DNA from 4 places in the Micromonospora sp. WMMD723 genome. Region 2 is predicted to be linked to each of the others. Evidence: riboswitches for the same ligand, from Rfam matches in the RefSeq annotation. Region 2 holds a riboswitch; each other region holds the start of a gene.
What was found. A riboswitch is a leader RNA that binds a small molecule or an ion and turns the genes downstream of it on or off. The one in region 2 is predicted to bind cobalamin.

Region 1 (7,209 bases), 150 kb from region 2:
CCCGGCCGGGGACGTCACCGACGGCCAGCGACTCGTCGAGGACCTGCACTTCGACTCGCTCACGCTCATCGAGCTGGCCGTCGCGTTGGAGCGGCGGTTCGACCTGCCACCGATCTCCGACGACGAGGCGATGGACGTCGTCACGGTCGCCGACGTGGTGGCGCTGGTCAGCCAGGCAGCCGGATGACGACGCCGTGAGCCTGACCGGCTGGCTCAGCGAGCCGCGCACCGGCCACGGGCTACGGGTGGCCACCGACGCCGCCGGTTGGGCCCGGCACGACTTCCCCTCACTCGCCGCCGCCGCACTGAACGTGGCGGGACTGCTGCGCGGCACGGGACTGCGCCGGGGTGAGGTGGTCTCGCTCCTGCTGGTGTCCCCGGAGACGTTCCTGGCCGGCTTCTTCGGAACGCTGGCGGCCGGCGGGGTGGTCAACCCGATGCCGCCGCCCGCCGGGCTCGGCGCGGGTGCGGCGTACCCGGAGCAGTTGACCCACCTGATGCGGGTCGCCGGCACCCGCACCGTGCTCGTCGACCCGCACCTGGCCGGGACCGCCCGTAGCGCCGCAGCCGCCGCCGGTCTGGCGGTGACCGTGCTGACCGTCGCGGGCCCGGACCAGCCGGGCGACGCGGGGCCGGGCCGGACCGTCGCACCTGCCGCCGACGACCCGACGCCACCGGCCGGGGACGAGGTGGCGCTGGTCCAGTTCACCTCCGGATCGTCGGGCCACCCCCGGGCGGTCGCCATCCGCGCCGACAACCTCCTGGCCAACATCACCGCCATCCGCCGCTGGCTCGACATGGGCGCCGCCGACGTGACCGCCACCTGGCTGCCGACCTACCACGACATGGGACTGATCGGCTGCACCCTCGCTCCGGTGCTCAACCAGAGCGACATCCTCGCCATGCGCCCGGACCAGTTCGTCCGCTCACCCCGACGCTGGCTGTCCTGCTTCGGCGAACAGGGGGCGACGCTGACCGCCGCACCCACCTTCGGCTACGCCTACGCCGCCCGGCGGATCGGCCCGGACGAGCTGGCCGGGATGGACTTCAGCGGCTGGCGGGCCGCGATCGTCGGAGCCGAACGGGTCAGCCGGCGCACCCTGGAGTCGTTCGCGGCGCTGCTCGGCCCGTACGGGTTCCGCAGCCGCGCCTTCCTCCCCGCGTACGGGCTGGCCGAGAACACCCTCGTGGCGACCGGCCTGCACCTGGCCCCACCACCGGTGGCGCTGCGGGTCGCCGGTGAGCTGCGTCCCGGCGAACCGGTCGAGGTGACCGCCGTCGAGGAGGTCGGGACGGACCCGTCGGCCGACGACGACTGGTTGATCGGCTGCGGCGACGCCCGCGACGGCGTCGCGGTGACCGTCGTCGACGACGAGGGCAGTCCGCTGCCGCCCGGGGTCGTCGGGGAGATCGCGTTGACCGGCCGGTCGGTGGCCGCCGGATACCACGGGCCCGCCGCACCTGACGCCGCCTTCGCCGATGGCCGGCTGCGCACCGGCGACCACGGCTTCCTCCACGACGGCCAACTGTTCGTCCTCGGCCGGGCCGGCGACAGCCTCAAGGTACGCGGACGCAACCTCTACGCGGAGGACCTGGAGGCCCGCCTCGCCGGCGTCGACGGTCTCTCCCCGGAACGGGTCGTGGTCCTGGCCGGGTCCGCCGGCCACACACCCGTACTGCATGCGCTGATCCGGCAGCGGCCCGGTCCGTGGGCCGCGGAGGTCGCGCGGATACTCGGCCGGGAGGGCGGCCCCGGCGTACGGGTCCGGGTGCTCAGCGTGCCCGCGCCGGCAGTGGCGCGTACCACCAGCGGCAAACCACGACGGCGGCCCATGTTCCGCGCCGCCACGGACGGCTCCCTCCCCGGCGAGGTGCTCTACGACTCCGCCGGGCCCGCAGCGTGGCCGCGATGAGCGCCGTCACCGCGGCGCAGACCGACAGGTGGCTCGCCGCGCTGCGCCGCATCACCCTCGTCCCGCCGGCCCACCGCGAGTCCACCGTCGACCGGGCGGGCGCGCTGGGGCTGCTGCGCTGCCCCGCCGAGACGCTGGAGCTGCTGGTCGAGGCCGGGCTACCGGTCACCGGCGCGGGCGACGAACGGCGGTTCTGCCACCACGACCTCATCAACCTGGGTCTCTACTCGGGAAGCGGGAACAGCCTGCCGGAGATCGGCTGGGAGTTCGCGTTCCGGTTCTCCCTGAAGCCCGCCGCCACCTGGACGGAACCGAGATCCTGGCGGATGACCGCGACGATGCGGTGTCCGGACGGCGGATGCGGCACCGACCCCCGCTGGCTGCTGCACCGACCGGTTCCGGAGCTGACCGGTGGCGCGGCCTCCGGCTGGGCCAGCGCCGCCGGGCCGGTGACCGTGACCGACGACGAGGTGCGGCTGCCGGCCGTACCCGACCTGGTCACCGTCGAACTGGACCTGGTCACCGCGGGCCGGGCGGACCGGATCGTCTCCCCCCGGCTGGCCCGGCTCTTCGCCGACATCCGGCACGGCGGGCCGCGCTTCCAGATGCTGCCGTCGAGTTGGCAGGTCGACCCGGACGACACGCTCGCCAACGGGGTGGTCGACTGCGTCTCCGCCAGCCTGTACCTCGAACGGGAGTGCCGGGCCATGGGGTACGAGGCGTACGCCCGAGGGGGTTGGCTGATCGGCATGATGGACCTCGACCACGCCTGGCTGGAGGTGCGCGACGACGACGGCCGGATCAAGGCGGTGGACCCGGTGATGGCGCTGCTGGCCCGCCTGCTTCCCGGCGACCGGACCGCCTTCGAGGAGTTCTGCATCGGCTCCAGCCTCAACCGGGTGTTGCCCTGCGCGTGCCGGGCGGAGGGTCCGATGGCGGTACACCACTGCGGGGGCCGGACCCGTCCGCTCGCGGTGGGCACCACCATCAAACCGCTGCGGCCCGGCCGACCCCGGACGCAGGGACCGCTGCCGTGACCGTCGGGTCCAGGGTGTACCGCGCGGGCGCCGAGGCGCGTTATGCGGCCATCTCCCAGCGCGGCACCCTGAAACCGACCCACCTGGTGCACCTCCTCGACGAGGTCTCCGCCGGCTGGTGGCGAGAGACGGCCGGACTCGACCGCTGGTCCTACTTCGAACGGCACCGGGTCCGCGCCGTGGTGCGGTACGTGCAGGCGTACACCCCGCCGGTGCGGGTGCTGCCCGGAGCGCCGCTCGACGCCGAACTGGCCGTCACCCTCGGCGTTGACCGGCGTGGCTGGTACGGCGGGCACGACGAGCTGACCCTGCGCGCAGCCGACGGCACCGTGGTGGCGGTGTGGACCAGCCGGTGGACCTGGTTGGACGCCGGCGCCGGGGTACGACCCACACCGCGCACCGAGGCACCCCCGGGCTTCGGCGGCGACTCGCCGCTGCTGCCGGAGCTGCCGCGACGACCCCGCAGCGGCGGAACCGAGACGGCGGCTTTCACCTTCAGCGACCGGGAGACGGATCTGAACGACCACGTCTTCTTCGCGTGCTACCTGGAGCGCGGCGAGAACGCGCTGGCCGACGCGGGGGTGCCGGCCGGCCGCACCGACACCAGCCGGTGCTGGTACCTGCGACCGGCGCAGGCCGGTCAGTCGATCACACCGGCGGTCACCGAGACCGCCCATGGGCACGTCGTCGAGCTGCGCTTCGGCGCGGGCGGCTTCCCGGCGGCGGTCTGCGAGTACACCACCACCGAGCGGTGACCGAACCGAGCCCAGGCCGGTCGGGATCGGACCGGTGTCAGCCGCTCACCGCCGCCGAGAGCGTCGTCGTGCTCCTCCGGCCGCACCGGAGTCCAGCGACCGGAGGGCCTCGTGGTTGGGCCTGACCGCCGGACACCTCGGCGAGGACGTCGTACACGCCGGCGTCCACGTGGACGCCGGAACACGGGGACCCGCTGCGTGTACTGTCGGGGCGGGCCGTGGCCGGCCGGCGTCGGTGGTGCGGGTTAGCATCGGCGACGGCATGATCGTGCGAGGTGCCCCGCGCCTGCGGGGAGAATCGGGAAGCCGGTGTGAATCCGGCACGGGCCCGCCGCGGTGACCGGGGAGCGACCGTCCAGGCGCGAGGAGCGCAGCCACTGGCCGCAGGGCTGGGAAGGCGGACGGGTAGGCGTTGATCCGGGAGTCCGAAGACCGGCCTCGCGTCGAGCGCCCATCCGTCGGGGGTGGGCCGAGCGCAGCGGGAGCCTGCCTGTGGAACTCTACGACGCCATCCACCACCGCCGGGACGTCCGGGCCGAGTTCACCGGGGAGCCGGTGCCGGCCGACACCCTGCACCGGATTCTCGACGCCGCGCACGCCGCGCCCAGCGTCGGCAACTCGCAGCCGTGGGATTTCGTTCTGGTCCGGGACCCGGCCGTCCGTCGCCGGTTCCATCGGCACGTGCAGGCCGAGCGGGCGACGTTCGCCGCCACTCTGGACGGTGCGGCGGCCGAGCGGTTCGCGCGTATCAAGATCGACGGGGTGCTGGAGTCGACGCTGTCGGTGGTCGTCACCTACGACCCACAGCGCGGCGGCCCGGCGGTGCTCGGGCGGCACGCCATCGCCGACGCGGGCCTCTACTCGGTCTGCCTGGCCATCCAGAACCTCTGGCTCGCCGCCACCGCCGAAGGGCTGGGCGTCGGGTGGGTGTCCTTCTACCGGGAGCCGTTCCTGGCCGAGCTGCTGGGTGTGCCGGCCGGCATCCGGCCGGTGGCCTGGCTCTGCGTCGGGCCGGTCACCCACCTGGAGGCCGTGCCCGATCTGGAGCGACACGGGTGGCGGCGGCGCAGGCCCCTCACCGAGGCGGTCCACCACGACCGGTGGCTACGGCGGGGGACCGACCAACCGAACAGCTAATTCGGGTACGTCGATGCGACGGCTAGGCTGGCGTCGCACTGAGTCATCACTCGGCTACGTTGGGAGGAGTTTCATGCGTACCACCGTCACGGTGCTGGCGGCGTCCGCGCTCGCCGCCCTGAGCCTCGCCGCCGCCGGCGCCACGCCGGCTCTCGCCGCCGCCCCGGCACCCTTCTGCGAGTCCGGCGCGTCGCAGTTCTACTGCGACGCCAGCAGCACCGGCACGACGACCTGGAGCATCACCTGGTACTCCGGCAGTGTCGGCACCTTCACGACCGCCGGGCCGACCCTCTTCGCCACCTGCCCGGCCAGCAACCTCGGCCACCACGTGCGGGCCAGTTACAGCTACGTCGACGGCGGTACCACCCAGTACAGCGGCACCACCCAGTTCATCTGCCGCAGCGGCCCCTGGCAGTAGGGCCGTCCGGCGTCCGGCGTACGCGTCACCCGCGCGTACGCCGGACGGGCTCATGCTGCGGCCGCAGCTACTCCGCGACCGCCGGACCCTCATGCCCGCGATGAGCATCGCACGGTGCTGGAACGAGGCCCGATGACAGCCGAGCCGGTCCGCGAGGGGAAGTACGCGCGCATCGAGCGGGAGCGGCGGTTCCTGCTGGCCGGACCGCCGCTGCCGGCCATGGTCACCGCCAGCCGTCGCATCACCGACCGGTACCTGGCCGGCACCCGACTGCGCCTCAGACGTTCCGAGAGCCTCACCGGCGGATCCCGCGAGTTCAAGCTCACCCAGAAGGTGCCCGCCGCCCGGCCGGGCCACATCCAGGGGCTGATCACGAACGTCTACCTGTCCCCGGCCGAGTACGAACTGCTCGCCCGCCTGCCCGCCGCGACGCTGTCCAAGACCCGCCTGAGCGTCCCACCGCTGGGCATCGACATCTTCGACCAGCCCCTGCACGGTCTGGTCCTGGCCGAGGCCGAGTTCACCACCGACGCGGCGGCACGCTCCTTCCTCCCACCACCGCAGATCGTCGCCGAGGTCACCGACGACCCCCGCTTCACCGGCGGCTCACTCGTCCACGCCAACCGCGAGGCCCTGCTCGGCTGGCTCGCCGGCTACGGCATCACGCCAGCCCCCACCACCCCGTGGACCGCCTGAACCCCCTCGACCACCGGCGCCGACGACTGCGCAGGTGCCCAATCCGCAGACGGTCCCGTGGGCGGTCGACGGCCGCGGTCCGACCGGACGTCGGTCACCGCCGGCTACCGCGCCGAGCGCGGCGAGCCGAGGTGACGAGGTGCGGCGGGTGGGGGAGTTGTTCCAGCGCTCCGCGCACGAGGGGCTGCGGTCTGCGGGGGTCTTCGCGGTGGGCATGGTGCAGCGGACGCAACGGGCGCAGGATCTCCGCGACGCGCCGGAGACGGTGAAGTTGCGGCAGTTCAACCTGGCCGCCGCGGTCCCCAGGCTGCTCGCTGCCTGTGCGGAGCACCAGGTCACCGTCACGGGGTAGCCATGGAGGTGGGCGTCGCCGCGACCTGACGGGCCGCATCCGGACAGGGGCGGTCCCGCTCGCGCCGGACTCACCCTTCCGACACAACCTGACCGTTCGAGGTCGGCAGCCCTTCCAGTTCGGCCCGCAGCGTCGCGAGTGCGGCGTCGATGATGTCGCCGAGCCGGCGACCGTCGTCGGTGTCGAGCCATGCGGCGACGGACACGTACATCAGGGTTCCCGCCGTCTCGGCGAGCAGGTCGGCCCGGAGCGGGTCGAGGCCGCGGGCGCGGAAGCCGTCCCGCATCACCTGGGCCAGCATCGCGCGCTTGTGCTGGTCGCGTTCGCCCAGCCCCGGGTCGGACGCCACGATGGCGCGCCGTTGCCGCAGGTCGTCCTTGCGGCCTTCGAAGTAGGTCTCGGCGACCGTGCGCAGGCCCGCGACGATGAACGTCAGCGGTTCGTCGGTGGGCGCCGTGGCCATGAGTTCCGTGGCGAAGGCGCTGATCTCGGCCTCGTCCGCGAAGAGCACCTCGCGCTTGTCGGCGAAGTGCCGGAAGAACGTGCGCGTCGTCAGGCCGGCCCGCGCGGTGATCGCCGGCACCGTGGTAGCGGCGAAGCCCTGCTCGGCGAAGAGTTCGAGCGCCGCCTGCCGCAGCCGCTCGCGGGCATCCGGTCGCCATCGGGCCATGATCCCAGTGTAGCCGTGATGACATGACGTGTCGTCGACGGTATGGTGATGACACGGCGTGTCGTCACTGGGACGGCTGCCGCACCAGGGCGGAGCTGTGCCATGACCGACGTATGGATCCTCGGCGGCACCGGACGCAGCGGGCGCGCCATCGCGGCCGAACTGCGCCGACAGGGCATCGAGCCGATGCTGGTCGGCCGGGACGCCGAACGGCTCGAGGCCGCCGCCGGC
Region 2 (7,209 bases):
CAACCACCCCCGTTCGCGGCATGCCAGTACGACCAGTAGGCGCTGGCCGGCGGGGTGTCCACGCATTTCTCCGAGGCAGCCGACGGCTTGCCGTCGATCCGGCAGATGAAACCCTCACCCCAGCGCAGCGTGCCGGTGATCTCGAAGCCGGCGTTCTTGAGCGCCGCGAGACCGGTGGCCTGGGTTCCGGAGGCGCAGCGCACCACCGTGCCCCCGCCCAACTCGTTGAAGTCGACCACGACGGTGACCCCGGAGGCATCCGGGCAGTAGCCGGCCGACCCGGCAGCCGCCGCCGGGCTGCCCGGCCAGGAGACGCTGCTCACCGCAGTGAGCACGACGACCGTCGCGGCATGAGCGGCCCGGCGGCTCATTGCGCCCGCCGTCGACGTCCGAGCACCAACAGCACCACACCGCCGCCGATCAGCAGCAGCGCGACCAGCACGTACCCGATGATCGCCGCACCGGTGGTGGGGAGGCCGGGCAGCGCGGGAGCCGCCGGGGTGGTGCTCGGTGCGGCGGTGCCGGTCGGTGACACGGTGGGGGAGGGCGTCGCCGGGGCGTCGGTGGCGCTCGGGCTCGGCCCGGCCGTGCCGGTCACCGTCGGTGTCGGTGCGACCGTCGGGGTGGGGGACACGGTCGGTGTGGGAGTCGCGGTGCCGGTCGGCGTGGGCGTCGGCGACGTCGGCGGCAGGTCGAGACCGATGCGGCCCAGCGGCACCTGGGCGAGCCCGAGCAGGGCCTGCGCGGTGGCCCTGCGCCACTGGTCCCGGTCGGTGTCCGCGATCCCCGTCGAGACAGCGCCGGTGAACGATTCGGCGTGGTAGGCGATCGCGCCCGCGTCGCCGGCGGCAGCACCACCGTTCGCCGCCGTGAGCTGCAACTGCGTCACAGCGTGTGCGGCCCGTGCAGCCTGGCTGTCCCGGCCGGCAGCGGCGAGCGCCTGCCCGGCCAGCCCGGTGCTGTTGGAGTTCGCGCCGGTGGTCGGGCCGGAACCGCCGAACGAACCGTCGGCGTGCTGCTGACCCACCAACCAGTCCGCGCCCCGGCGGGCGGCGTCGGAAGCGTCGGCGGCACCGGAGTCAGCGGCAGCCAGCAACGCCTGCACGGCCATCGCCGTGGAATCGACGTCGAGGGTCGCGCCCGGCTGCTCGTCGCAGGACGGCGACGGGCCGTCCGCGGTGTCCGGGTAGAGCCGGAAGCCGCCGGCGGCGCACTGCTGCCGGACGAGGAAGTCGACGGTGTCCTGCGGCAGGTCACCGCTGCGGGCCAGACCCAGCACCGCGAAGGACTGGTCGAAGGTGTTGCTGGCGTCCGGTCCACTGTCCGCTGTGGTGCGACTGGTGATCCGTCCCCGCTGGTGACCGGCGTCCGCCCCGGCCAGCAGGGACAGCGTCACCTCCCGCAGGTCGTACCCGCCGAAGTCGGTGGGGTCGGCGCCGGCGGCGGACGCGACGTAGAGCAGCTTCGCGGTCGCCCCGCCGTCGGTGAAACCCTCGATGCCCCAGTCGTCGTAGCTGTTGTAGGACCGGACGTGCGCCGCGACCTGCCCGGTCGCCGCCTGACGCGTCGGCGCGGACCCGCCGGTGGCGGACATCGCGATGATGCCGTCGATGGTCAGACCCCAGTCCTGACCACCGAACGGCCCAGGCAGCGTGCCGTCGGTGAACTCACCGGCCAACCACGAGGTGGCGTCACGCGCGGCGGCGGCATCAGCCGGGGCGGGTGCGGCCACCCCGGCCAGGGGCACCGCGGCCGTGACGACGGTCGTCGCCACGATCGCGCCGAGGCCGGTGGCGAGACGCCGGGACAAAAGCATGGGATTGCCTTTCGCAGAGCGGTCGGTGAGACCTCCGGAACACACCCCCGGGCACGTCACCCCGCTCCGCATGCTGCGGTGAGCGGGGTGAACGGACCGTCGACGGCAGCCCGGACCTCACCCTGTAGACCTCGACAGTGGAAGCCGCTCGTCCCGGGCGGGGCATTCCGGCTCGCGAGAGGACCCCTCGCTCACGGTTGCGGGTCAGCGCCGGCTTCTACCGGCTTCCCCCCACACGGGACGTATGCAGTTGTGTACCCGGCGCACCGGATGCCGACACGGTATCGCCCTGGCGTCGCAGGACGCCAGGGCGGCCGCCGACAGCCGACGCGCCGGTCACACCAGGGATGCCGTCAGGATCATGGAACAGGGATGCTCGGCGCTGCGCCCGCCCCGAACGACCAGCCCTCGACACTGCCCGGAGCCGGGTTGTAGCTGCTCGCGCCCGAGGAACTGTAGGACCACGACCCGCCCGCCGGGGCATGCCAGTACGACCAGTAGGCGGTCGCCGGCGGCGTGTTGACACACGGCTCGGTCGCGGAGGTGGGCTTGCCGTTGATCCGGCAGACGAACGCCAGACCCCAGCGCGAGGTGCCGGTCACCGTGAAACCGGCCCCCTGCAGGGCGGCCACCCCGGTGGCCGGGTCGCCCAGGGCGCACGCGACCTGCACGCCCCCGCCGAGCGCGGCGAAGTCGACCACGACGGTGACCCCTGAGGTGCCGGTGCACGCGGCGGCGTGCGCCGCCTGCGGCGCGGGCTCCACGGCGGTCAGGGCGACCGCGGCCACGGTGGCGGCAAGCAGGCCGGCGAGCCGTACGCGGACGATGGATCGGAGACGGAACACAGGTCCTCCCGGGTTCAGGTCGGCACGACAGGTCATGGACAGCTCAGGACCGGCGCGCCGGAACCGGCGGCCGCAGCGGAGAGCGTGGCGTAACCGGCACCGGTCAGGCCCAGGACGGCCTGGCCGGTGGCGCGGGTGGCGGTGGCCGGGTCGAAGGTGCCGCCGTCGAAGTCGACCGCGCCCCGGTCGGCCGGCGCTGCGCCGCAACCCACCTGCAGGCCGACCAGGAACGCCCGTGCCCGCAACCAGGCCAACGGCCGGTGGCCGGCGCGCAGCGCCTGCGCGGCGAGCCCGGTGCTGTTGGCGTTCGGGACACCCGACGAGTCGGCGAAACTGCCGTTGGCGCCCTGCACCGACACCAGCCAGCGCAGCCCGGCGGCAGCGTCGGCTGGGCGGCCCGCCGCCTGGAGCGCCTGCACCGCCAGTGCGGTGGCGTCCACATCGGAGGTACACACCGGCTGAGCGGGCAGCAGCGGGTATCCGCCGTCCGGGCAGCGGGTCCCGGCCAGCCAGATGGCGGCGGTCGCGGGCACACCGTGCGCCGTGCGGTCCAGGGCGAGGATCGCGAAGGACTGGCTGAACGCATTGCTGTAGTTCCCGTACGCGGACCGGTCGGTGAAGCGGCCGCTGGGCGATTCCAGGCCCCGCAACCGGGCGACCAGGTCGACACCGCCGACGTCGGTCGGGTCGCCCCCGCGTACCTGCACGGCGAGGGCGAGCTTCGCGGTCGCGCCGGCGTAAGCCTCGGTGCCGCCGTCACCGACGTAACCGTCGCGGATGTCCGGTCGGGTGACCCAGTCCAGTGCCTGCGCGCCGAAGTCGTCGGCGACACCGGCGGCGGCGAAGGCGAACACCGCGTCGAGGGTCAGCCCCTGGTCGGGGTAGGCGACGCCGTCGAAGACCACCTCGAATCGTTCACCGTCGACGAGTTGCCGCGCGAGCCAGCCGGCGGCGGCCCCGGCCCGGTCGACGCCGGGGTGCGCGGGTGCGGCGGTCGCAGGTGTGGCGAGGGTGAGAGCGGCGAGTACGCCGCAGAACAGGGCGAGCAGGCGGTGCCGGCTCAGGCGGACGACCATCGGAAGCGCCTTTCCGGCCCGGCGGTCGTCAGAACCCGGACGATCGCCACCGGCAGGCAGGATCGACCGGCCTCCGACCCGTGGGCCACGACGGGTGGGGAACGGAAAACCACGCGTGCGGCGGGTATTCGGGCTCGCCGTCAGGGGTGTCTGCCACCTCGACGACCTACCGTTGCGGGCCAGCGCCGGACTTCGACCGGACTTCCCCCACGCACACACGTTGATGGAGTTGTCGCGACAGTCTGATCGCCCTCGACAGTGGATGTCAATGCGCCATCGCGCGAACACGCTTGGTGAGAACCAGCGTTACGGAGTCCTCTATGGACGACAAGCGCCGTACCCCCACCAGCCGACACGAATGCGGTCAGCACCGGCACATTGACTCGCCGCGTCGCCCCCGGTGCGCAACGCTGCGGCCCGAAGCACCGCCGCATCGGGACCCGACGCGATATCGTGACACCGCAGTCGGTCCGCCACGCCACCACGTGGCGGCGCAAGAGGGAACCCGGTGCGAGACCGGGACTGCCCCGCAGCGGTGAGTGGGAACGACCGCCGTCATCAGCACTGGGCCCGCACGGCCTGGGAAGCGACGGCCGGTAGGCCTGAGCACGACGCCCACGAGTCCGAAGACCTGCCCGCTGCCCACGTGCACCCGCACGCGGAGAGCTCGGCGACCTTCGAGGGCGGGTCGACCATCGCCGACAGCACGACATCCGGTGCTGCCTGCGACCGCACCGCTCCCAGCCGAGTTCGACGACTCGGCACAAGGAGACCCCGATGCAAGCGCCACCAGCACAACGACCCCGTCCGTCAACATCCGGTGCCGTGACCCCCGGCACCGCCGGCATGCCCGCCGAACGGAACGGCCAGTGACTAGGCCCGCCGCACCACGTCGCATCAGAATCGATGACGAAGATGTCGTCGTCCTCCCGGCAGCGGACTACGAACGTCTCGCCTCCACGCGACGGCAACTCGGCGCACGCGAAGCGCGAAACCGCAGCCTGACCGACCAGGTGAACACCCTGAGCACACTGCTGGCCGACATCCGGCGCATCGTCGAATCGACGCCGCAGTGCTGTGCGACCCACCGCGACGCCGACAGCCGGATCCGTGACCTGCTAGATGCCCAGCGGATCCCGCGACCGCCGGGCTCGCCCACACCGACGCCATGAACCACCGCGACACCCACCCGGACGCCGCCCGGCACGCGACGGCATCATCCTGGGCCGCCCGATCCTGCCGGGCATGGGGTTCGCGCGAACGACTCATCCGCTCCGGGCGGACCCCAGGGGGAGTCCGCCCGGACCGGCCCAGTCAGCTCGCGCGGACCTCGGCGGCAGCGGCGACGAGGTGTCGGAGGGACGCCTCGACCTCGGCATAGGTGCGGGTCTTCAGACCACAGTCCGGGTTGACCCACAGCCGTCGGGCGGGCACGGCCGCGACGGCCCGACGGAGCGCGTCGACCACCTCGTGGTGCGGTGGGACGCGGGGCGAGTGGATGTCCCACACCCCGGGGCCGACCCCCCGGCGATAGCCGATCGCGGCAAGGTCGTCGAGGATCTCCATCTTCGAACGCGACGCCTCGATGCTGGTGACGTCCGCGTCGAGCGCGTCGATGGCGGTGATCACCTCACCGAACTCGCTGTAGCACAGGTGGGTGTGTATCTGGGTGTCGTCGGCGACGCCGCCGGTGGCCAGCCGGAACGCGCCGACCGCCCAGTCCAGATAGGCCTTCTGGTCGGCCCGACGCAGCGGCAGGGTCTCCCGCAGGGCAGGCTCGTCGACCTGGATGATCCGGATGCCGGCGGCCTCCAGGTCGCGGCACTCGTCGCGCAGCGCGAGCGCCACCTGGTCGGCGGTGTCGGCCAACGGCTGGTCGGTCCGGACGAACGACCAGGCCAGGATGGTGACCGGCCCGGTGAGCATGCCCTTGACCGGACGGTCGGTCAGCGACTGGGCATAGGTGGACCACGCGACGGTCATCGGAGTCCGCCGGGCCACGTCGCCGTGGATGATCGGCGGGCGGACGCAACGGGACCCGTAGGACTGCACCCAGCCGTGGGTGGTGGCGGCGAAACCGTCGAGTTGTTCGCCGAAGTACTGGACCATGTCGTTGCGTTCCGGCTCACCGTGCACCAGCACATCCAGGCCCAGCCGCTCCTGCAACCGGATGACCTGCTCCACCTCGACGCGCATCCGCTGCGTGTAGCCGGCGTCGTCGAGGGTGCCGGCGCGGTGCGCGGCACGGGCCCGGCGCAGCTCGGCGGTCTGCGGGAACGAACCGATCGTGGTGGTCGGCAGGTCCGGCAGCCCCAGCCGTTCCTGCTGGCGGGCGGCCCGCTCGGCGTAGTCGCCACGGTGCCGGTCGCTGGGGCGCAGCGCCGCCAACCGGCCGCGCACGTCGTCGTGCCGCCACGACGGCGGGGCGGGCGGCAACGGGGCCGGCAGGCTGGTGGTGCCGTCGCGCAGCGCCCGCCCGAGCAGGACCACCTCGTCGACCTTCTGCCGGGCGAACGAGAGCCGCGCGGACAACTCCGGGTCGAGGGAGGTCTCGGCCGACAGGTCGACGGGCACGTGCAGCAGCGAACAGGACGTGGACACCGCCACGTGGTCGGCCAGTCCGGCGACCGTGGCACCGGCGGCGACGGCCGCCCGTAGATCCGTGCGCCAGATGTTGCGTCCGTCGACCAGTCCGGCGACGACGGTCTTGCCGCGCAGGGGACCGGCTGCGGCGAGCCGGCGCAGGTTGCCCGCACCGGCGACCAGGTCCAGGCCGATCGCCTCGACCGGGGTGTCCAGCAGCGCCGGCAGCGCGTCGCCGAGGTCACCGAAGTAGGTGGCGACGAAGATCCGGGGACGGTGGGGCAGCTCCCCGAGACGTTGGTAGGCGTGCCGCAGGCCGTCGATCTCGGCCGTGGTGCGGTCCGCGACGTAGGCGGGTTCGTCCAGTTGGACCCAGGTCACGCCCGCGTCGGCCAGGGTGGTGAGGATCCGGGCGTACGTGTCGACCAGGTCGTCGAGCCGGGCGAACGGATCCTCGCCCTTGGCCAGCAGCAGGAAGGTGGCCGGCCCGACCAGCACCGGTCGGGTGGTGATGCCCAGGTCACGTGCCTGCGCGTACTCGCTCAGCGCCTTCGCCGGGTCGGCCGCGAACACGGTGTCGGGGTCGATCTCCGGCACCAGGTAGTGGTAGTTGGTGTCGAACCACTTGGTGAGTTCCAACGCGGGCGCGGCATCGACGCCACGGGCCATGGCGAAGTAGGTGTCGAGTTGACCGAGGCCGAGCCGGGCGAAGCGGCGGGGGACCGCACCGACCGCGACGGCGGTGTCGAGCACGTGGTCGTAGTAGGAGAACGTGTTGGAGGGGATCGCGTCGAGGCGGGCGTCGCGCAGCGTCCGCCACACCTCGGCCCGCAGCCCGGCCGCGACGTCCTCCAGGCCGGTGGCGTCCAGCGTGCCGGCCCAGTACGCC
Region 3 (7,209 bases), 780 kb from region 2:
GCCGTCGGCAAGCGTCTGACGGAGGTCGCGGTACACCGCGAGGGCGTCGGCCCGGCGGCCCACCTGGCACAGCGCCCGCATCTGCATGTCGCGCAGCCGTTCCCGCTCGGGGTGGAGGGTGACCAGCGCGGCCAGTTCCTCGACGGCTTCGTCGTACCAGCCGAGGCGCAGGTAGGCGTCGGCGCGCATCTCGATGGCGAGCAGCCGCCGTTCACCGAGCCGTCGGCTCTCGGCCAGGATCGAGGGGGACGGGTCGACGTCGGCGAGCGGGTCCCCCCGCCAGGCGGCCAACGCCTCGGACAGGGACCGCACCGCGTCGTCGAGCCGGCCCGCCGCGAAGGCGGCCCGGCCGCGCACCACGTTGGCGTCGAAGAGGTGACTGTCGACGTCGCCGCGTGCCAACCGCAGTTTGTAGCCACCCGGGCCGGTGGTGATGGCCCGCCCCACCGACGGGGGCAGACTGCGCCGGAGACGGAAGACGTACTGCCGGATCAGATTGCCGGCCGAGGCGGGTGGTTCGTCGGGCCACACCTCTCTGGCCAGGCGTTCCACCGGGATGAGTACATTTCCGTTGACCGTCAGAACCGCCATCAGTTTGCGCTGCTTGGGAGCATTGATGCAGTAGTTCTGCCCGGGAAGTATCACAAATGTTCCGAGTATGCCGAACTTCACGAATCCCCCACGATGCGCGTGCCCCCGTACCGTCAGTGCCCACCACTGATTGAAGTTAATCGATCAATAATGACGGTGCCGCGCCATCTCCGTTCGGCCGCGCCGCTGCGGTAAGGAGCACATCGCGCTTGTGGCCGTGACGAAAGCGGTGTGAGATCAGCGGTGGGACGTCGGGCCCGGACGGGACATACCGGGCCGGGAGAACGGCCCACACCAGGAAAGCCGGGCCGGGAAGGCCATGCCAGGGGAAGAGGACCGCGCGCCGTGAACACCGCCACCGAGAACCGAGCCGTCCCACCCCCGGTGGTACGGGCCGCCCGTACCGGGGTCGCGGTGGTCTTCGCCCTCAACGGCCTCGCGGTGGCGACCTGGTTCTCCCGGGTCCCGGCGGTCCGCGACGCGCTCGGCCTCAGCGCCGGCCGGCTCGGACTGCTGCTGCTGGCCATGTCCGGAGGCGCGGTGCTGGCGCTGACCAGTGCCGGACTGGTGACCCAGCGGCTCGGCCCGGCCCGCACCGTCGTCGCCTCGACCGTGCTGGTCGCGGTCGGCCTGGCCGGGGTCGGCATCGCCACCCCGCTCGGCTCGCTGCCAGGCGTCGCGGTCGGCCTGTTCGCCCTCGGCTACGGCTCCGGCACCTGCGACGTGGGCATGAACGTCGAAGGTGCGGCGGTGGAGAAACGGCTCGGCCGCACCATCCTGCCCCGCTTCCACGCCGCCTGGAGCCTCGGCTCGGTGGCCGGCGCCGGACTCGGCGCGGGCGCCGCCCGGCTCGCGGTGCCGATCACCGTGCACCTGGCCGTGCTGGCGGCCGTGGTGCTCGGCGGCACCCTGCTCGGGGCGCGGAACTTCCTGCCCGCCCTGCCCGCCTCCACCGCCGACGGCGCCGCGTCGGCCCGCCGGGGTGGCCTGCTCGCGGCCTGGCGGGAGCCGCGCACCCTGCTCATCGGCGCGCTGGTGCTGGTGATGGCGTTCACCGAGGGCAGCGCCAACGACTGGCTGGCGGTCGCCTTCGTCGACGGCTACGGGGTCAGCGAGGCCGCCGGGGCCGCCGTCTTCGGGGTGTTCGTCGCCGGCATGACCATCGGCCGGACCGCCGGCACCGTGGCCATCGACCGCTGGGGTCGGGTGCCGGTGCTGATCGGCACGATCCTGTTGGCCGCCGCCGGCTCCCTGCTGGCGGTGCTGGCCGGCTCCGGTCCGCTCGCCGTCGTCGGGGTGGTCCTCTGGGGGCTCGGCGCGTCGCTCGGGTTCCCGGTCGGGATGAGCGCCGCCGCCGACGACGAGGAGCACGCCCCCGCCCGGGTCAGCGTCGTCGCGGTGATCGGCTACACGTCGTTCCTGGCCAGCCCGCCGCTGCTGGGTCTGCTCGGCGACCACGTCGGCATCCTGCACGCCCTGCTGGTGGTGCCGGTGCTGCTGATTCCGACCCTGGCCCTGGTGCCGGCGACCCGTCCACCGGCCGGTGCCGCGCCGCAGACACCCGCCGGCCCGATACAGAAAACCTAACAGTCGTCGGCCCCGGCCGGTATCGGGTGCGCGGCCGTTACGCCGGGTCACCGCCGCTGGCTAGGGTCGCCGGATGCCAACCGAGATCACCGCCGCAGCGGCGGGCCGCTGGACCCTGGGCGACCGCACCGTGCACCGGATGGGCTTCGGCTCGATGCGGCTCACCGCCCACCCCGACCGGGACCGGGCGCTGCGCGTCCTGCGCCGGGCCGTCGAACTGGGCGTCGACCACATCGACACCGCCGCGTTCTACGTCTCACCGGGCGGCACCCTGAAGGTCGGCACCGGCCCCGCCCGGTACGCCACCGAACTGATCCGCGCCGCGCTCGCCCCGTACCCGGAAGGGCTGGTCGTCGCCACCAAGGTCGGCTTCCGGGACGACCCGACGACCGGCCTGCACGAGGAGGCCGGCCCGGCGCAGCTGCGCGCCCAGGTGGAGGAGAACCTGCGCCGGCTCGGCCGCGACCACCTCGACCTGGTCAACCTGCGGATCGTCAGGCGGCCCGCGCCGGACTCCGTGGCCGAACGTTTCGGCGCGCTGGCCGAGCTGCGCGACGCCGGCCTGATCCGGCACCTGGGTCTGTCCAACGTCCGCCTCGACCACCTCGACGAGGCGCAGACCGTCGCCCCGGTGGTCTGCGTGCAGAACAACTACGCCCTGGACAACCGCGGCGACCAGGACGCCATGGTCCGCGAGTGCGGTGCCCGGGGGATCGCCTACGTGCCGTTCTTTTCCCTGACCGGCGGCAACCGCGAAGGCGGGGCCCGCACCGACCACGGCGCGGCCGTACGCGCCGTCGCCCGCGCCCACGACGCCACCCCGCAGCAGGTACGTCTCGCCTGGACGCTGCACCAGGGCCCGCACGTGCTGGCCATCCCCGGCACCGGTGACCCGGCCCACCTCGCCGAGAACGTCGCGGCCGCCGCGCTGCGACTCACCCCCGACGAGCTGGCCGCGCTCGACCGGCGGTGAACGGGCCGCCCAGCCGGCTGTCACCGGGCTCGCAGCGCCCTTCCAGGTGGGGGTGCTCCACTGGAGGGACGCCGAGGAGAGGACGGGCAGATGGGCTGGTTCAGCCGACGGACCCGGGCTGACGAGGGTATCCCGACCAAGCTCGACCGGGAGGCCACCCGGGACGACCTGACCGCGTTGGCGGACTTCGTGGCCGCCCACCGGGGGGTGGAGTTCTATCTCGAACCCGAGACGACCGCCACCGACACCACGGTGGTGGCGATCGCGCACGACGGGGAGTGGATCCGCCGCCGCACCGGCTCCCCGCGTACGGCGGCGAAGCTGGCCCACCGGCACGCGGTGCCCCTCTACGAGGCGGCGAAGACCGGGTACCCGGAGCGGATGCGGGCCTGGAACCGGGCCCACCCCGAGCGTCGCCTCCGCTGATCCCGCAGCAACGCGTGAAGCGTGGCGGGGTTGTGGCCCCGTGGGATGTGGGTCCGTGGGATGTGGGTCCGTGGGGGTGCGGCCACGGCGGCGGGTGCGACCGCCGGCCGCCCCGGTCGCCTGCCGCTGCGGGGCAGGGGTGTGGGGTATGTCGTCGCGGGCCCTTTCGAGCTGATGACGGTGACGGATCGGCCCCGCCGGGTGGGACGACCCGTACCGCCAGGTCGGGGGTGGCCGGGGTGGCGCGGCCCCGCGGTACCGGATGGGCCTGTGACCGGAGGGCCTGCGGCACCGGAGGAGGCGGCCCCGTGGCCCCGGGCCGGGGCCGCCGCCCTCAGGCCGCCCCGGCCCCGGGGTGTCGGGCGGGTGGCCGGCGCTACCCGGCGCGACAACTGTCCGGCCAGGTCGGCCGCGCCGGCCCCCGAGTCGTTGACGTCATCAGCTCGACAGCGTGCGAGAGAGGTGTCCCGGCCGACCAGGGCCGGGTCGCCCGGGGCCGGGCAGCCTGAGGGCGGCGGCCCCGGCTCCGTGCCGCCCGGATCAGGTTCGTGCCGCCCGGATCAGCTCCGTGCCGCCCAGTTCCGCGCCGGTCGGTCGCGGACGGTGGCGCTTCCCCGGGCGGGTGGCGGGCTCCCTCGGCGGATCGGTGGGTGCGCGGCACGGGACGCTGCGGGTCGACCGTCGGGAGGGACCGGGCCCACCCGGGAACGTGGGCAGCGGCGGTCGCCGGCCTCGCCACGGGGGGCGATCGGTGCCCTCGCGGGGCCGGTGGCCGCCGTTGACCTCGGGGTGAGGAGTGTGGCAGCATTCGCGGCCTGACGGCAGTGAAGGAAGTCGGTGCGATTCCGACGCGGTCCCGCCACTGTCACCGGGGAGCGATCCCCCCTCGTGGGTCACGACCGTGCGTGCACGGTTGGAAGGCCGGGGGTGAGCGTCGATCCGGGAGCCAGGATACTTCGGCCGTCGGAGAACCCCAGGGCGTGGACACCCGAGGAGGACCCGATGACGCACAGCGTCACTGCCGACCCGATCACGGTCGGTGACTTCCGCATCACCGTAGAGCCCGCGCCGCCGCGTGCCCCCACCTCTCCCACCGTCGCCGGCCGTCGCCGGGGCGGTCGGCCTGCCACGTACCGCTGACGGCCGGTCCGGGGTGCCCCGCCGCCGGTGGGGTGCGTCGTACCTCCGCCGCCGCTGACCGGCGTCCCTCCCGCCCCGCTCGGCCCGGCCCCGTGGTCGAGCCGGACGTCACTCTCCGGAGCCGCACGTGCGCATCCTGCTGTTGTCCACCGCCGACACCGATCTGCTCGCCGCCCGCGCCAGCGCCGCCGACTACCGCCTCGCCAACCCCACCCGGGTCGACGTGGCCGCCGTGCCCGCCCTGCTCGACGGGGTCGACCTGGCCGTCGTACGGTTGCTCGGCGGGCGGCAGGCGTGGCCGGACGGCCTCGCGGCGGTGCTCGGCTCCGGCGTCCCCACGATCGTGCTCGGCGGCGAGGCGGTGCCCGACGCGGAGCTGATGGCGGCCTCCACGGTGGCCTCCGGGGTCGCCACCGAAGCGCTGTCCTACCTGGTGGAGGGGGGCGCGGACAACCTCGCCCAGCTCGCCCGGTTCCTCTCCGACACCGTCCTGCTCACCGGTGAGGGCTTCGACCCGCCCACCCCCACCCCGCCCTACGGCATCCTCGACCACCGCCGCCCGTCCACCCCGGTCGACGGGGCGGACCCGGTGGCCGGACCGGACGGGGGCGGGCGGCCCACGGTGGGGATCGTGTTCTACCGGGCGCACGCGCTGGCCGGCAACACCGGTTTCGTGCAGACCCTGGCCGACGCGGTCGACGCGGCCGGCGGCGAACCGCTGCCGATCTTCTGCGGATCGCTGCGCGGGCTCACCCCCGGCGACGGGCCGCTGGACCTCTTCGCCCGCTGCGACGCGCTCGTCGTCACCGTCCTCGCCGCCGGGGGGACGGTCGCCGCCGACGCCTCCGGCGGGGGCGACGAGGACGCCTGGGACGTCGGCGCGCTCGCCGCCCTCGACGTGCCGGTGATCCAGGCGCTGTGCCTGACCAGCACCCGGGAGCAGTGGGCTGCCAGCGACGCCGGACTGTCCCCGCTGGACGCGGCCATGCAGGTGGCCATCCCCGAGTTCGACGGTCGGATCGTCACCGTGCCGTTCTCGTTCAAGCGGATCGACGCCGACGGGCTGTCGGTCTACGCCGCCGACGCCGAGCGGGCCGGCCGGGTCGCCGGCATCGCCGTCCGGCAGGCCCGGCTGCGCCACCTGCCCAACGCCGGCAAGCGGGTGGCGATCGTGCTCAGCTCCTACCCGACGAAGCACTCCCGGGTCGGCAACGCCGTCGGCCTGGACACCCCCGCCTCGGCGGTCCGGCTGCTCGCCGCCCTCGCCGCCGACGGGTACCACCTCGGCGACGCGCCGCCACCCACCGACGGGGACGCGCTGATCCACGCCCTGATCGCCGCCGGGGGCCACGACGTCGAGTGGCTCACCCCGGAACAGTTGGCCGCCGCCGAGGCCCGGGTGCCGGGGAAGACCTACCGGCGCTGGTTCGACCAGGTGCCGGTCGACCTGCGGGACCGGATGCGGGAACACTGGGGTGAGCCACCCGGCCAGCTCTACACCGACGCCGGGGACATCGTCCTGGCCGGTCTGCGGTTCGGCAACGTCACCCTGCTGATCCAGCCGCCGCGCGGCTTCGGCGAGAACCCGATCGCCATCTACCACGACCCCGACCTGCCGCCCAGCCACCACTACCTCGCCGCGTACCGGTGGCTGGCCGCGTCGGTCGACGACGGCGGGTTCGGCGCCGACGCGGTGGTGCACCTCGGCAAGCACGGCACGTGCGAGTGGCTGCCCGGCAAGGGCCTCGGCCTGGCCGCCGACTGCGCCCCCGACGCCGTCCTCGGTGACCTGCCGTTGGTCTACCCGTTCATCGTCAACGACCCCGGCGAGGGCACCCAGGCCAAGCGGCGGGCGCACGCCGTCGTGGTCGACCACCTGGTGCCCCCGATGGCCCGCGCCGAGACCTACGGCGAACTGGCGAAACTCGAACAGCTGCTGGACGAGTACGCCACCGTGCAGGCCCTCGACCCGGCGAAGGTGCCGGTGGTCCGGGGGCAGATCTGGGAGCTGGTGCGCGCCGCCGAACTCCACCACGACCTGCACACCGAGGCGATGCCCGCCGCCGACGACTTCGACGACTTCGTGCTGCACCTCGACGGCTACCTGTGCGAGGTCAAGGACGTGCAGATCCGCGACGGGCTGCACGTCCTGGCCGGGGTGCCCACCGGTGAGGCCCGGGTGAACCTCGTCCTGGCCGTGCTGCGTGCCCCGCAGGTGTGGGGCGGCAGCCGGGCCCTGCCGGGCCTGCGCCAGGCCCTTGCCGCCGGTTACGGCCTCGACGAGCAGGCGCTGCTCGCCGAGCCCGGGGCGCGGGTGGCGGTGCCGACGGCGCTGACCGACGTCGTCGACGGGCCGGCGGTCACCGCCGCCGACGCGGTGGACCTGATCGAGGCGCTGGCCCGGCGGCTCGTCCTCGGCATGGAGACCCTCGGCTGGGATCCCGACCGGGCCGACCCGGTGGTCGCGGAGGTGACCGGCGGGTCCTGCCCCG
Region 4 (7,209 bases), 270 kb from region 2:
CGGGGTTCGTCGACGGTGGTCACTGGCACGCCTCGCAGCTCTCGGGGTTCTCCAGGGAACAGGCCAGCGCCTCGGCATCGGCCGTGACGACCGGGGCGACGGTGACGGTGGCCTGCTGGATCCGGGTCGCCGGACGCGACCGCAGGTAGTAGGTGGTCTTCAGCCCGGACTTCCAGGCGTACAGGTACATCGAGGACAGCTTGCCGATGGTCGGCGCGCTGAGGAACAGGTTCAGCGACTGCGACTGGTCGACGTACGGCGCCCGCGCGGCGGCCAGGTCGATCAGTGCCCGCTGCGGCAGCTCCCACGCGGTGCGGAACAACTCCCGCACCTCGGCGGGCAGCTCCACGATGCCCTGCACCGACCCGTCGGCCCGCTTGATCCGGTCGCGGATCTCCGCCGTCCACAGTCCGCGCGCCTTCAGCTCGCGTACCAGATAGGTGTTGATCTGCAGAAACTCCCCGGACATGGTCTCGCGCTTGAACAGGTTGGACACCTGCGGCTCGATGCACTCGTAGCAGCCGGCGATCGAGGCGATCGTGGCGGTCGGGGCGATCGCCACCAGCAGCGAGTTGCGCAGGCCGTGCGTCGCGATCCGGGTGCGTAGCGCCGCCCACCGCGCGGTCTGGGTGGGCTCGGCCCCCCACAGGTCCGGGTGCAGGTCACCCCGGGCCGCCCGGGTTTCGGCGTACGCCGGGTGCGCGCCGAACCGTTCGGCGAGGCCGGTCGACGTCTCCAGGGCGGTCAGGAGGATCTCCTCCTGGACCCGGGTGGACAGCTCCCGGGCCCCGGCCGAGTCGAACGGCAGCCGCAGCGCGAACAACGCGTCCTGCAAACCCATCAGCCCCAGCCCGACCGGCCGCCAGCGCGGGTTCGACGCCGCCGCCTGCTCGGCCGGGTAGTAGTTGATGTCGATCACCCGGTCGAGGAACACCACCGCCGTCCGGACCGTCTCGCGCAACCTCTCCCAGTCGACGCCGTCGTCGGTGAGGTGCGCGCCGAGGTTGACCGAGCCGAGGTTGCACACCGCCGTCTCGGTGTCGCTGTTCACCTCCAGGATCTCGGTGCACAGGTTGGACAGGTGGATCGTGTTGCCCGGCACGCCGGTCTGGTTGGACAGCCGGTTCGCCGGGTCCTTGAACGTCATCCACCCGTTGCCGGTCTGCGCCAGGGTGCGCATCATCCGCCCGTACAGGTCGCGGGCCTTGACCGTGCGGACCGCCTTCTTCTCGGCGACCCGGTACGCGGCGTCGAACTCCTCGCCGTAGAGGTCGGGCAGCTCCGGGGCGTCCGACGGGTCGATCAGCGACCAGTCACCGTCGGCCTCGACCCGGCGCATGAACTCGTCGGGGATCCAGTTGGCCAGGTTAAGGTTGTGGGTGCGCCGCGCCTCCTCACCGGTGTTGTCCCGCAGCTCCAGGAACTCCTCGACGTCCGGGTGCCACGGCTCCAGGTAGACGCAGGCCGCCCCCTTGCGCCGGCCACCCTGGTTGACCGCCGCCACCCCGGCGTCGAGGGTCTTCAGGAACGGCACGATCCCGTTCGACCTGCCGTTGGTGCCCCGGATCAGCGCCCCCCGGCCGCGCACCCGCGTGAAGGAGATGCCGATGCCGCCGGAGAACTTGGACAGCTTCGCCACCTGGTGGTAGCGCTCGTAGATCGAGTCCAGTTCGTCGCGCGGCGAGTCGACCAGGAAACACGACGACATCTGGGTGTGCCGGGTGCCCGAGTTGAACAACGTCGGGGAACTCGGCAGGTAGGCCAGCGACGACATCAGCCGGTAGAACCCGACCGCCTCGTCGGGCGTGCCGGACAGCCCGCAGGCCACCCGCAGCAGCCAGTACTGCGGGGTCTCCACCACCAGCCGCGACTGCGGGTGCCGCAGCAGGTACCGGTCGGCCACCGTACGCAGCCCGAAGTACTCGAACCGCAGGTCACCGGCCGGGTCGACGGCGTCGTCGAGCTGGCGTACGTGCCGGGCCACGAACGCGGCGGTGTCGTCGGCGATCAGGCCGAGGCCGTGGGCGTACCGGATGGACTCGCTGAACGAGGTCACCGCCTGCCCGCGTACCTCCTCGTCCACGTAGGCGGCCAGCAGCCGGGCCGCCAGTCGGGAGTACTGCGGTTCCGTGCCGATCAGCTCCGCCGCCGTCTGGATCGACAGCTTGTCCAGCTCGGCCGTGGTCGCCCCGTCGTAGAGGCCGCTGATCGTCCTGGTGGCCACCCGCAGCGGGTCGACCTCGTCCAGGTCGGTGGTCCACCGGGCGACGGCCGTGACGATCCGGTTGACGTCCACCGGCTCGGTGTCGCCGTCGCGCTTGCGTACCCGCATCGCCGGCCGGCGTGGCTCCGCACCGTCGACGTCGGACGGTGGGCTCTGCGCTGTGCTCGTCATGACCTCTCCTCGCTGTCACCGATGGCCATCGGGACGCGGGAGGACGCCGACGGGCGCGGCGACGGCCGGCCCGGGTGCTGGCGTCGGTCGTCCCGCGCGACCTCCGACCGCCGTGCGCAGCAGCGCACGGCGCACTGGCAGGTCTTCGGACTCGCGGGCGTGACCGGGTCGGTCGCCTACTGGCCGTCGCTTCCCAGACCTCGCGGTCCAGTGCTCGATGACGGCGGTCGTTCCCACTTACCGCTGCGGGGCAGTCCCGGATTTCCACCGGGTTCCCTGTTGCCTCGACCGGACCACCGGGCCCGGCCGAACCAGCTGCGTGGCACACCATATATGGCGTGGATGGGGGAGAGGCAACACTAGATGTCGCGTCGGCGTGTCAGATAACTCTCATCCGACCGGCCGGTGGCCCGCAGTGACGCCAGCAGCCGCAGCGCGTCGGCGTCGGCGCTGCCCGGCTCGGCGGTGAAGACCAGCATGACCGGGCCGGGGTTGCCGGGCAGCGGGTAGGTGTCCCAGTCCAGGACGATGTCACCGACCTCGGGGACCTGGAAGGTCTTGGTGCCGCTGACCGACCCGCGCACGTCGTGCCGGGACCACAGCCGCCGGAACTCGGCGCTGCGGATGCTCAGCTCACCGACGACGGCGGTGGCCCGGGGGTGGGTGGGGTCCGTGGCGACGGCGGCGCGCATCATGCCGATGTAGTCCATGGCCTGCTGCTCCCAGGACGCGCAGCGCCGCAGTGGGGCAGCCGCCTCGTCGAACATCAGCAGCAGCATGTTGAGCCGGTCCGGCGGGTGGTCCGCCGGGTCGCCGAGCAGCGCCACCGCCCACGTGTTCCAGGCGAGCAGGTCCAGGTGCCGGCCGAGCACCACCGCCGGGGTGTCCAGCACCCGCAGCAGCCGCCTGGTGCTCTCCGGTACCCGTTCCGGGCCGTGGTCGACCCGGGCGGGCGGCGGCCGGCGGGCGGCGCGGGCCAGGGTGAACAGGTGCCGGCGTTCCGCGTCGTCGAGGCCGAGGGCGGCGGCGAGCCCGTCCAGCACGTCGTCGGACGGGCGCACCTCCCGGCCCTGCTCCATCCGCTGGTAGTAGTCGGTGCTCAACCCGGCCAGCAGCGCCAGCTCCTCGCGGCGCAGCCCGGTGACCCGGCGTCGCCCGCCCGGCTCCAGGCCGACGTCCCGGGGGTGCAACCGGGCGCGCCGGGCACGCAGGAAGTCACCGAGTTCACGGGCGTACGGACGGGTCATGCCGCCAGTGTGGCGCGGCCCGCACCGGCGTGGGTAGGTCTGCGGGACCTAGGTAACCGGGTACGACCGGTCCCGCCCGGCCGGGCCCTAGCGTCGGCGGTCCCACCCGACCGTCAGGGAGCAGCAGATGACCTGGACCGCCGACCACATCCCCGACCAGCACGGCCGTACCGCCGTCGTGACCGGCGCGAACTCCGGCCTCGGCCTGGTCACCGCCACCGCACTGGCCCGGCGGGGGGCGCGGGTCGTGCTCGCCGTGCGCGACACCGCCGCCGGCCGGCGGGCCGCCCACAGCATGGGCGGCGACGTCGAGGTACGCGAGCTGGACCTCGCCTCCCTCGCCTCGGTCCGGGAGTTCGCGGCGGCCCTGGCCGCCGACCGTCCGGTGCTCGACCTGCTGGTCAACAACGCCGGTGCGGTGCTGCTCGGGCCGCGCCGCACCAGCGTGGACGGCCACGAGCTGCACCTCGCCACCAACCTGCTGGGCCACTTCGCGCTGACCGGCCTGCTGCTGGGCAACCTGGCCGCGGCGCGGGCGGCCCGGGTGGTCAGCCTCAGCTCGATCACCCACCGCAACGCACACCTGGACTTCGCCGACCTGATGGTGGAGCGCGGCTACCGGGGTGCCGCCGCGTACGGCAGGTCCAAGCTCGCCACCACCGTCTTCGGCATCGAACTGGACCGCCGGCTGCGCGCCACCGGATCGCCGGTGCTCAGCGTGCTGGCCCACCCCGGTGTCACCCGCACCAACCTGACCCCCCGGGCCTGGTCCCACCAGGGCCGGCGGGGCCGGGTGATCGCCCGGCTCGGCCTGCTGGCCACCCAGCCGGTCGAGCAGGGTGCGCTGCCCCAACTGCGCGCCGCCACCGACCCGCAGGTCCACGGCGGCCAGTTCTTCGGCCCGGCCCGGTTTTTCCAGACCCGGGGGCCGGTCACCGAGGTACGGGCCAGCCGGGAGGCCACCGATCCCGCCGTCGGCCGGCGGCTGTGGACGGCGGCCGAGGAACTGACCGGCGTGCGCTGTCTCTGACGTAGGGCCGCACTAGCATGACTGCGGTCGGTGAGGGCGGCGGAGACGAGGCGACATGGGATGGCTCGGGCGGGTGCTGGGCGGCGGGGGCCGGCAGGTCCAGGACGATCCGGTCCGGCAGGCGGCGCTGTCGGCCGAGGTGCGGCAGCGGTTCGGCGCCCACCTGGCCGTCCGACCTGCCGAGCAGGTGGCGGCGATGGTCGGGCTGCTCGACGACGGCGACGGCCTGGCGGTGGCGGCCGGCATCGTCGGTGAGTTCGCCGACGCGGCCCACGCGGACCTGCTGGCCCAGACGACGGAGCTGTTCCGGCGTACCGGGCACCGGTTCCCGGTGGACCGGCGCAACTACCGGCCGTTGTGGCGGGAGGCCGGTGGACGGCTGCACTGGCCGCTGTTCGCGCTGCCGGGCGGCCTGCACCCGTACGTGCACGTCGCCGCCGCCACCACGGTCGTCGGCACCCGGGCGGCGCAGTTCGTCCGGGCGACCGACCCCCATCCGCTGCTCGCCCGCCTGTTCGAGGTGCTCGACCTCACCACCTGCGGCTGGGAGTACGGCCGGGTACGGGTGGACCACGATGGGGCGTCGCTGGTCGGTCGGCTGATCTCGACCACCCGGGACGTCCGGGCGGCGATGAAGGAACCCCCGTCACTGCCGCCGTCGGTGCGGGAACTCATGCGTACCAACCGGACGGTCGACGTCTTCGACCTCACCGGCGACCGGGTGGTCGGCACGATCAACGTGGGCGGTGAACTGCGGCCGGCCCTGCTCACCTGAGGTCGCCCGGGGTGGACGGCGTCCACCCCGGGCTGCCGGTCAGGCGACGCGGTGCGGGGCGAACCCGTTGGAGCAGTCGGCGATGGTGACGCTCTGCGAGAAGCGCAGCGCGTCCCGCCGGGCCCACCCGTTGATCCCGGTGCTGGTGTTGCGGACGAAGAACCACAGGTCACCGGTCAGCGTGGCGCAGTGGACGTCGATGTTCTGGTTCGGGTACCCCTGGCCCCTGGGCTGGCAGTCCTGGTGCGGGTAGGCGCGGATGAAGGTTCCGTCGCCCCAGGAGATCCCGCCCCCGCTGTAGAGGTCCGGGTGCTGCCCGTGGCCGTCGCAGTGTGCGCTGGCCGGGCCGGCGGGTATCAGGGCCAGCACCGAGCCGCTCACGGCGAGGGTCAGCGCGGAGGCGACGGAGAGAATCTTGGATCGCATGGAAGTCCCCTGTCGATAGGTGACGATCACTGTCCACAGAGGATCGCACGGGTGGGGTGCGCCCGCACGGCGAACGGTCCGCACCCGGGCGACGCCGACCCGGCCCGACCGCCCCTCGTCAGGCGAAGAGCAGGTCCAACTGGTGGTCGAGGGCGGCGGTTGCCTGGGCCGGGGTGTACTGCCCGCCGAGCAGGTACACCCCCAGCCCCTCCACCAGCGCCAGCAGCCCCGCCGCGGCGTCCGACGCCGGTGCACGCGGCAGCAGCCCGGCGACGAACTCCACCAGTTGCGCGGTGTCCGGCCGCAGGCCGGGGGCCGCCGCCGGGTGCAGGGCGGTCCAGGACAGGAACGCCAACGCCACCCGCCCGTCCTCGCGCGCCGCCTCGTCCAGCGGCAGCAACGCCGCAAGCAGGGTGCGCAGCAGCAGCCGGGGCTGCGGGTCCGGCCCGAGCGCCGCGACCGCCGCCTCGACCCGGGCCCGACCCCGGTCACGGACGACGGACAGCGCGAAGGCCATCATCTCGTCCTTGGTGGTGAAGTAGTGCTGCACCATGCCGGCGGACACCCCCGCCTCGGCGGCCACGTGCCGCAGGCTCACCGCCTCCAGACCCCGGTCGGCGGCGACCCGCATGAGCGCGTCCGCGATCAGCGTGCGGCGTTGACGGGGATCGACCTTCCTGGGCATCGGGGCCTACCGTGCCGTCGTCACGGTGCCGGCCGCGCCGTCCACGGTGATCACCTGACCGGTGACGATCCGTGAGGTGGCGCCCGGCACGCTGATCACGGCCGGGATGCCGTACTCGCGGGCCACCGTGGGACCGTGCGCCATGATCGCGCCGGTCTCGGTGACCAGCGCCCCGGCGGTCAGGAACAGCGGCGTCCAGCCCGGGTCGGTGGTGGCGGTCACGAGGATCTCCCCGGGTTCGAGGTGCGCGGTGGCCGGGTCGGTGACCACCCGGGCCGGGCCGGTCACCCTACCCGTCGCCGCCCCCACGCCCCGCAGCAGTCCCACCCCGTCGGCGGGGGCCGGCAGGGTGCTCTCCACGTCGGTGCCGTCGGACAGCAGCGCCACCGGCACCACCCGGCGGCGTAGCTCGCGCCGGTGGGTCGCCCGGCGTCGCGCGACCAGCCCGGTCAGGTCGGCACCGTCGAGGGCCGCCTCGACCTCGTCGAGGGTGAGGAACATGACGTCGTCCGCCGCCGGGAACAGCGTCGCCCCGATGAGCAGCAACTGCTCGCGTACGGTCCGGAGCCGGTACAGCCCGGCGAACTTCCCGGCCTCCCGCAGCCCCGCCAGCCGTCGTGCCCGCCGCAGCAGGAAGATCGCGATCCGGCC

Region 1: it holds a riboswitch for cobalamin, as region 2 does, so the genes downstream of both, bluB (5,6-dimethylbenzimidazole synthase) here and ACN261_RS29735 (hypothetical protein) in region 2, are expected to answer to the same signal.
Region 3: it holds a riboswitch for cobalamin, as region 2 does, so the genes downstream of both, cobN (cobaltochelatase subunit CobN) here and ACN261_RS29735 (hypothetical protein) in region 2, are expected to answer to the same signal.
Region 4: it holds a riboswitch for cobalamin, as region 2 does, so the genes downstream of both, ACN261_RS28620 (ribonucleoside-diphosphate reductase subunit alpha) here and ACN261_RS29735 (hypothetical protein) in region 2, are expected to answer to the same signal.

Annotation. Positions count from the first base shown of each region.
Region 1 is NZ_JBMKNR010000001.1:6,721,885-6,729,093, reverse strand. Features, by position in the region: gene ACN261_RS29145 (acyl carrier protein) at 1-187, shown strand, start outside; gene ACN261_RS29140 (AMP-binding protein) at 195-1,913, shown strand; gene ACN261_RS29135 (hypothetical protein) at 1,910-2,950, shown strand; gene ACN261_RS29130 (hypothetical protein) at 2,947-3,705, shown strand; cobalamin riboswitch at 3,963-4,160, shown strand; gene bluB (5,6-dimethylbenzimidazole synthase) at 4,198-4,842, shown strand; gene ACN261_RS29120 (hypothetical protein) at 4,916-5,260, shown strand; gene ACN261_RS29115 (hypothetical protein) at 5,393-5,956, shown strand; gene ACN261_RS29110 (hypothetical protein) at 6,105-6,308, shown strand; gene ACN261_RS29105 (TetR/AcrR family transcriptional regulator) at 6,379-6,978, opposite strand; gene ACN261_RS29100 (hypothetical protein) at 7,081-7,209, shown strand, end outside.
Region 2 is NZ_JBMKNR010000001.1:6,870,784-6,877,992, reverse strand. Features, by position in the region: gene ACN261_RS29755 (hypothetical protein) at 1-371, opposite strand, end outside; gene ACN261_RS29750 (cell wall anchor protein) at 368-1,816, opposite strand; gene ACN261_RS29745 (hypothetical protein) at 2,176-2,697, opposite strand; gene ACN261_RS29740 (peptidase) at 2,694-3,737, opposite strand; cobalamin riboswitch at 3,840-3,968, opposite strand; cobalamin riboswitch at 4,187-4,390, shown strand; gene ACN261_RS29735 (hypothetical protein) at 4,607-4,909, shown strand; gene metE (5-methyltetrahydropteroyltriglutamate--homocysteine S-methyltransferase) at 5,052-7,209, opposite strand, start outside.
Region 3 is NZ_JBMKNR010000001.1:6,095,237-6,102,445, reverse strand. Features, by position in the region: gene ACN261_RS26540 (AfsR/SARP family transcriptional regulator) at 1-645, opposite strand, end outside; gene ACN261_RS26535 (MFS transporter) at 937-2,178, shown strand; gene ACN261_RS26530 (aldo/keto reductase) at 2,252-3,151, shown strand; gene ACN261_RS26525 (hypothetical protein) at 3,242-3,577, shown strand; cobalamin riboswitch at 4,405-4,534, shown strand; gene cobN (cobaltochelatase subunit CobN) at 4,845-7,209, shown strand, end outside.
Region 4 is NZ_JBMKNR010000001.1:6,601,545-6,608,753, reverse strand. Features, by position in the region: gene ACN261_RS28620 (ribonucleoside-diphosphate reductase subunit alpha) at 20-2,395, opposite strand; cobalamin riboswitch at 2,515-2,727, opposite strand; gene ACN261_RS28615 (helix-turn-helix transcriptional regulator) at 2,755-3,642, opposite strand; gene ACN261_RS28610 (oxidoreductase) at 3,770-4,672, shown strand; gene ACN261_RS28605 (hypothetical protein) at 4,728-5,447, shown strand; gene ACN261_RS28600 (hypothetical protein) at 5,487-5,873, opposite strand; gene ACN261_RS28595 (TetR/AcrR family transcriptional regulator) at 5,992-6,558, opposite strand; gene ACN261_RS28590 (PEP/pyruvate-binding domain-containing protein) at 6,565-7,209, opposite strand, start outside.